Linked DNA regions of Roseibium sp. Sym1. The protein of the gene in region 1 binds, or shares a complex with, the protein of each later gene. Links are inferred from orthologs where the notes say so. Each region holds a gene or a part of one and is shown in the gene's direction. Other genes may lie near its edges. The genes, in order: O6760_RS03235 and dapF.

What was found.
Region 2: the proteins of O6760_RS03235 (region 1) and dapF are in contact, whole or in part, in a solved structure (PDB 5YGU), measured with the Escherichia coli proteins. The link is inferred for Roseibium sp. Sym1 from one-to-one orthologs.

The regions. Positions count from the first base shown.
Region 1 is NZ_CP114786.1:708,155-711,211, reverse strand. Bases 47-2,783 are described here. They hold O6760_RS03235 (RNA pyrophosphohydrolase), read left to right. Parts: upstream 47-1,055; coding sequence 1,056-1,511; downstream 1,512-2,783. Other genes in these bases: O6760_RS03230 (NAD(P)H-dependent oxidoreductase subunit E), read left to right, coding at 1,730-2,783; O6760_RS03240 (divergent polysaccharide deacetylase family protein), read left to right, coding at 47-953. In the rest of the region: more of O6760_RS03240, read left to right, coding at 1-46; more of O6760_RS03230, read left to right, coding at 2,784-3,057. UniProt on the Escherichia coli protein: Master regulator of 5'-end-dependent mRNA decay.
Region 2 is NZ_CP114786.1:1,784,905-1,788,029, forward strand. Bases 198-3,002 are described here. They hold dapF (diaminopimelate epimerase), read left to right. Parts: upstream 198-1,046; coding sequence 1,047-1,958; downstream 1,959-3,002. Other genes in these bases: O6760_RS08150 (flavin monoamine oxidase family protein), read right to left, coding at 198-728; mtaB (tRNA (N(6)-L-threonylcarbamoyladenosine(37)-C(2))-methylthiotransferase MtaB), read left to right, coding at 1,955-3,002. In the rest of the region: more of O6760_RS08150, read right to left, coding at 1-197; more of mtaB, read left to right, coding at 3,003-3,125. UniProt on the Escherichia coli protein: Involved in the succinylase branch of the L-lysine biosynthesis and in the biosynthesis of the pentapeptide incorporated in the peptidoglycan moiety. Catalyzes the stereoinversion of LL-2,6-diaminopimelate (L,L-DAP) to meso-diaminopimelate (meso-DAP).

The DNA.
Region 1 (3,057 bases):
TCACTTCCCAGGACATCGAGGTGGTGGAAATCCGGCCGGGCATCGGTGACGATCTCGGGCCCAACCTCCGTCCGGAAAGCGCGGACGACCTGCTGGGGCCGCGCTACGACATGGTCAACCGCCCGGATGGACTGGGGCCCGACGAGCCCGTGACCAGTCTGTCGATCAACCCGGACAGCAGGGTGAGCGAGCGCTCCGACTACGGTTTCCTGCCCAAGATAAGCGATGCCGGGGTCCGGCCCCTGGACGCCTATTCCCGTCCGATCATGCGTGAATTCACGTCGATCCCAAAGATTGCCGTCATAGTCAGCGGCCTCGGTCTCAGCGAGGCCGGCACGCAGAACGCCATCGACCGGTTGCCGTCGGACGTGACTTTCGCGCTCGCTCCTTATGGAGAGGACCTGGACCTTTGGATGCAGCAGGCGCGCACCAAGGGGCACGAGCTTCTTCTGCAGCTGCCGCTGGAACCGTTCGACTTTCCGGACAACGATCCGGGGCCGCACACGCTACTGGTCAGCCTCCGGCCCAACGAAATGCTGGACAGGCTCGCCTTTCTGCTGACCCGGGCCACCAACTATGTCGGCACGATCCCGGAGATGGGCGCAAGGTTCACCTCCACCAAGCCGTCGATGGAATACCTGGTGGAGAAATTGAAGGAACGCGGTTTGATGCTCGTCGACAACGGCACGTCCTCGCGCAGCATCTCTGCCGAGGTTGCCGCCGAGAAACGCATTCCGTTCAGCGGTGTCGACGTGGTGCTGGATGAAGTGCCGAGGGAAGACAGCATTGATGCCAAGCTGCTGCAGCTGGAAGGGGTCGCGCGGTCCCGGGGTGTGGCTGTTGCCGCCGGCTCGGCGCTGCCGGTGACTGTACGCCAGCTGGAAAAATGGGTACAGGATCTGGAAGAGCGCGGTCTTCAGCTGGTTCCCGTCAGCGCGACGATCGACCGATAGTCAGTTTTTCTTCAAGTAGGTGCAGCCGTGACGAAGCGTGAACTTGGCCCTGGTTTTCCGGTGCCGTCGCAGGGGCTTCCCTACCGCCCCTGTGTCGGCATCATGCTGATCAACAAGGAAGGCCTTGTCTGGATCGGCAGCCGGGATGACGGCAGCCGGTCATCAAACTACGAATACAGCTGGCAGATGCCCCAGGGAGGCATCGACAAGGGCGAGGCGCCGGAGCCCGCCGCTCGCCGGGAACTCTACGAGGAAACCTCGATCAGGTCCGTGACACTTCTGGAAGAAGCGCCGGAATGGTTCGCCTACGACTATCCCGAAGAAGTCGTGAAGACGTCGCGCAAGGGCAAGTATCGCGGACAGGCGCAACGTTGGGTCGCCTACAGGTTCGACGGGCCGGAAGAGGAAATCGACATCCTGACCCCGCCGGACGGCCATACCGCCGAATTCAGTGCCTGGCGCTGGGAAAGGGCCGACTGCCTGCCGGAGCTGATCGTACCTTTCAAGCGTCCCGTTTATGAACGGGTTGTCGCTGCATTTTCGCATCTCACTGCATAAGTTTTCCAGGCCTGCTATCCTGCCGGCGACGTTGCCAAATGCGTCAGCATTTGAGGATCGGTTGTCGTTTTTCAAACAGACAGCCCCGATCCGCGTCGCTACGATCGCGCCAACTTGCGGATCCGGGCGGAAAAAATACCGCCTGATTCCGCTGTCGGCATGAGCGAGCGCGGACGCGACAAAATTGACGCGCTCCAGAGGATTCGGGAGGAACGCCAATGTCTTTCGGCAAGGGGCTATCACGCAAGCCGTCCCAGCCAAAAGGGCGTCAGTTGGAAGATGCTGCACTGGCAGAGGTGCAGGCCCTGCTGGGTGACGAACCGCGTCGCCGCGATCTGCTGATCGAACACCTGCACAAGATCCAGGATGCTTTCGGCTGCCTGGAAGCGCGCCACCTGAAGGCGCTGGCCGACGAAATGAAACTGTCCCAGGCAGAGATCTACGAGGTCGCCAGCTTCTATCACCATTTTGACATTGTCCGGGAAGGCGAAGCGAAACCGGCACCGCTGACCATCCGCGTCTGCGACAGCGTCGCCTGCGCGCTGAAGGGCGCCGATGCGCTGGCGACCGCGCTTGAAGGCGGCGTCGATCCGGCGAAGGTGCGTATCCAGAAGGTGCCCTGCATCGGCCGCTGCGCCGGCGCTCCGGCCGTTCAGGTCGGCAAGCGGGCCGTCGACAACGCATCCGAACTCTCCGTGCGCGCGGTGCTGTTCGAGGGCGAAACCGCTGCGGAGGTCCCGGATTACACCAAGCTGGACGCCTACCGGGCCAAGGGCGGCTACAAGCTGCTTGAGCGTGTACGTGCGGGTGAACTGGACGCCGCGGCGATCGCCGACAAGGCTCTCGAGGCCGGCCTGCGCGGCCTCGGCGGAGCAGGCTTTCCGACCGGCACCAAGTGGAAGATCGTCAACGACCTGCCCGGTCCGAAATACCTGACCATCAACGGCGACGAGGGCGAGCCGGGCACCTTCAAGGACCGCTATCACCTGGAACGCGATCCGCACCGGTTGCTGGAGGGCGCGCTGATTGCCGCCCACGCGATCTCCGCCGAGCGCGTCTATCTCTATATGCGCGACGAATACCCGGCGGTCCTGGAGATCCTGAAGACCGAAATCGACGCGTTGCGTGCCGCCGGCATCATCACAACCATCGACATCGAGCTGCGCCGCGGCGCGGGCGCCTATATCTGCGGCGAGGAAAGCGCGATGATCGAGTCGATCGAAGGCAAGCGCGGCCTGCCGCGCCACCGTCCGCCCTTCATTGCCCAGGTGGGCCTGTTCGGCCGCCCGACCCTCAACCACAATATCGAGACGCTCTACTGGATCCGCGACATCGTCGAGAAGGGCCCGGAATGGTTCGCTGCCCAGGGCCGGCGCGACAAGAAGGGCTTCCGCTCGTTCTCGGTCTCCGGCCGCGTCAGGGAGCCGGGCGTCAAGCTGGCGCCCGCCGGCATCACCATGAACGAGCTGCTCGAGGAGTTCTGCGGCGGCATGGAGGACGGTCACAGCTTCAAGGGCTATCTGCCCGGCGGCGCCTCCGGCGGCAT
Region 2 (3,125 bases), 1.1 Mb from region 1 along the record:
AATTCGGCGATCTGTTTTTCCGAGTTGCCGCCGAGCTTGCAGGCCTCCATGTTGACCTTGGCCATCATCTCCGCCATTTCGGAAAAGAGGCTGTATGTGACCTGACCCATGGCGACCGGCTGCCCGCCGTTGAATTTCTCGCTCTGAAGAACATTGGACATGGACTGGAAGAAATAGGGTTCCAGCGCAACGCCGATCTCCTGGCACAGGGCAATGAGATTGAAGTGATTTGACGGAATGCGGCCCGGGCCCGCATTCAGGAAAAGCTCCACCGGATCGCCTTGGTAATCCCTCTCCTGCCAGAGGTCATCCATGAACGTACAAACCTGTTCCTGCGGCGCCGGGCTGCCGGACCGTTCCTGGTAGCGGTCGGCGTACATTTTCGGGAACAGCTTGTCGGGATTGTATTTGGCGAACCACCAGTCCTTGTATTTCTCATCGGAGGGGCGTGCCGTCAGACTGCGTCCGCCATAGCGGTCATCCGCCTCGAAGACGGCGACCTTGAAACCGGAATTCGCCAGCACATAGGCCGAGGTCAATCCGGCGACGCCGGCGCCGAGGATCGCGACCGACTTGCCTTTTCCGAAGTCAGGTCCAAGATCGGGGCGGCTCGTCTGGTAGCCCGCCCTGGCCTGCCAGAACCCCGATAGCAGGGGAGGAGCGGCAAGCCCACCCGCAAGAGCCGTGGCACCTTGCAGGAAACGCCGTCTGGAAACGCCTGAAGTCATGATGAGGTCCTCCTAGTCGACCGATTGGGACCAGAATCTCGGGCCAAGTCAACTCAGTTGCCGTATTAAGCATTAATTACTAAAGGTTGAGTCAAGGGTGGCTGCATCCGGCGCCTGTCCTGCATCACCAAGTCCTCAAGCGGACAAGGAAGCCGCAGCGAGCACGGAGACATAAGGCGTCGGAACGCTCGCCGTTTACGCATATCTGATCCGACATCCTGCCCCACTGGTAATTTGCGATGATTTCCGCCATATAGGGACCAATGTCCGCAAGATGGCGGGCGCTTTTCCTCAAGTTCAACAAGAAGTGCACCCGGTATGGCGTCTGAAACCAGACCCTTTTTGAAGATGAACGGCCTTGGCAACGACTTCGTGGTCTGGGACGCGCGGGAAAAACCGCTGCGTCTTGGCAAGGATGTCATCGCCGCGCTGGGCGACCGGGAAAACGGCATCGGCTTCGACCAGATGATCACCGTGGAGCGGTCTTCGCTCGGCGTCGACGCCTTCATGCGCATTCACAACCAGAATGGTGGTGAGGTGTCTGCTTGCGGCAATGCCACCCGTTGTATCGGCCGCCTGCTGATGGAAGAGGCCGGCAAGGATCTGGTGACCATCGAGACCGCGGCAGGCCTGCTGCATGCCTTCGATGCCGCCGGGCCGCGCAGTGTTACGGTCGACATGGGTGCGCCGCGTCTTGAATGGGACCAGATCCCGCTCGCCGAGGAATTTGCCGACACGCGCGCCATCGAGTTGCAAATCGGCCCGATCGACGACCCGATCCTGCACACGCCCGCTGCCGTCAACATGGGAAATCCGCATGCGATCTTCTGGGTCGACGATGTCGAGGCCTATGATCTTGAGCGGATCGGGCCGCTTCTGGAAACACATCCGATTTTCCCCGAATGCGCCAATATCTCGCTGGCCCATATCTTCGACAAGGACCAGATCCGGGTGAAGGTCTGGGAGCGTGGTGTCGGCCTGACGCTTGCCTGCGGCACGGCCGCCTGTGCCGTCGGCGTTGCCGCGGCACGCGACGGCAGGACCGGCCGCAAGACCACCATTCACCTGCCCGGCGGCCCGATCGGCATCGAGTGGCGCGAGAGCGACGGCCATGTGCTGATGACCGGCCTGACGGAAGTGGAATTCGAGGGCGAGATCGATCTGGATACGCTGGCCTGGCGCAAGACCGGCGCAGGCGACGCGCCGCTGGAGGCCGGAGCCGCGTCATGAGCGTCGATGTCGTAACCTTCGGCTGCCGGCTCAATTCCTACGAGTCGGAGGTGATGAAGCGCGAAGCGGAGGCTGCGGGCCTCAAGGACGCCATCCTGATCAACACCTGCGCGGTCACCAACGAGGCGGTCCGCCAGGCGCGCCAGGCCGTGCGCAAGGCCAAGCGCGACAACCCGGACGCGCGTGTGATCGTCACCGGCTGTGCCGCCCAGACCGAGGCCGACACCTTTTCGTCGATGGACGAGGTCGACCTTGTGCTCGGCAACACCGAGAAGCTGGAGCGCAAGTCCTATGCCGATGTCGCCGCCTTCGGCATTTCGGAATCCGAGAAGGTGCGCGTCAACGACATCATGAGTGTCGAGGAAACCGCCGGTCACCTGATCGACGGCCTGACCGGGCGCGCCCGCGCCTTTGTCCAGGTCCAGAACGGCTGCGACCACCGCTGCACCTTCTGCATCATTCCCTATGGCCGCGGCAATTCCCGCTCCGTGCCGATGGGTGTGGTCACCGACCAGATCAGGCGTCTTGTCGACAACGGCTACAACGAGATCGTGCTGACCGGTGTCGATATCACCTCCTATGGCGCGGATCTGCCGGGAATGCCGAAACTGGGCACCCTGACGGCCAAGATCCTGAAGATGGTGCCGGAACTGAAACGCCTGCGCCTGTCGTCGATCGACAGCATCGAGGCCGACGACGACCTGATGCGGGTGATTGCAGAGGACGAGCGGCTGATGCCGCATTTCCACCTGTCCCTGCAGGCGGGCGACGACATGATCCTGAAGCGGATGAAGCGGCGGCACTTGCGCGCCGACACGATCCGGTTCTGCGAAGAGGTGCGCCGGATGCGCCCGGACGTGGTCTTCGGCGCCGACATCATCGCCGGCTTCCCGACCGAAACCGAAGAGATGTTCGAAAATTCGCTGAAGATCGTCGACGAATGCGGTCTCACCCATCTGCATGTCTTCCCGTTTTCGCCGCGCCCGGGCACACCGGCGGCGCGCATGCCGCAGCTTCCGCGCCAGGTCGTCAAGGACCGCGGCGCGCGGCTCAGGGCAAAGGGGGAAGAGGCGCTGGGACGTCATCTGGCGGCGGAGGTCGGCGGCATCCGGCCCGTGCTGATCGAGAAGGAAGGTCTTGGCCGGACGGAGCAGTTCACCCAGGTCG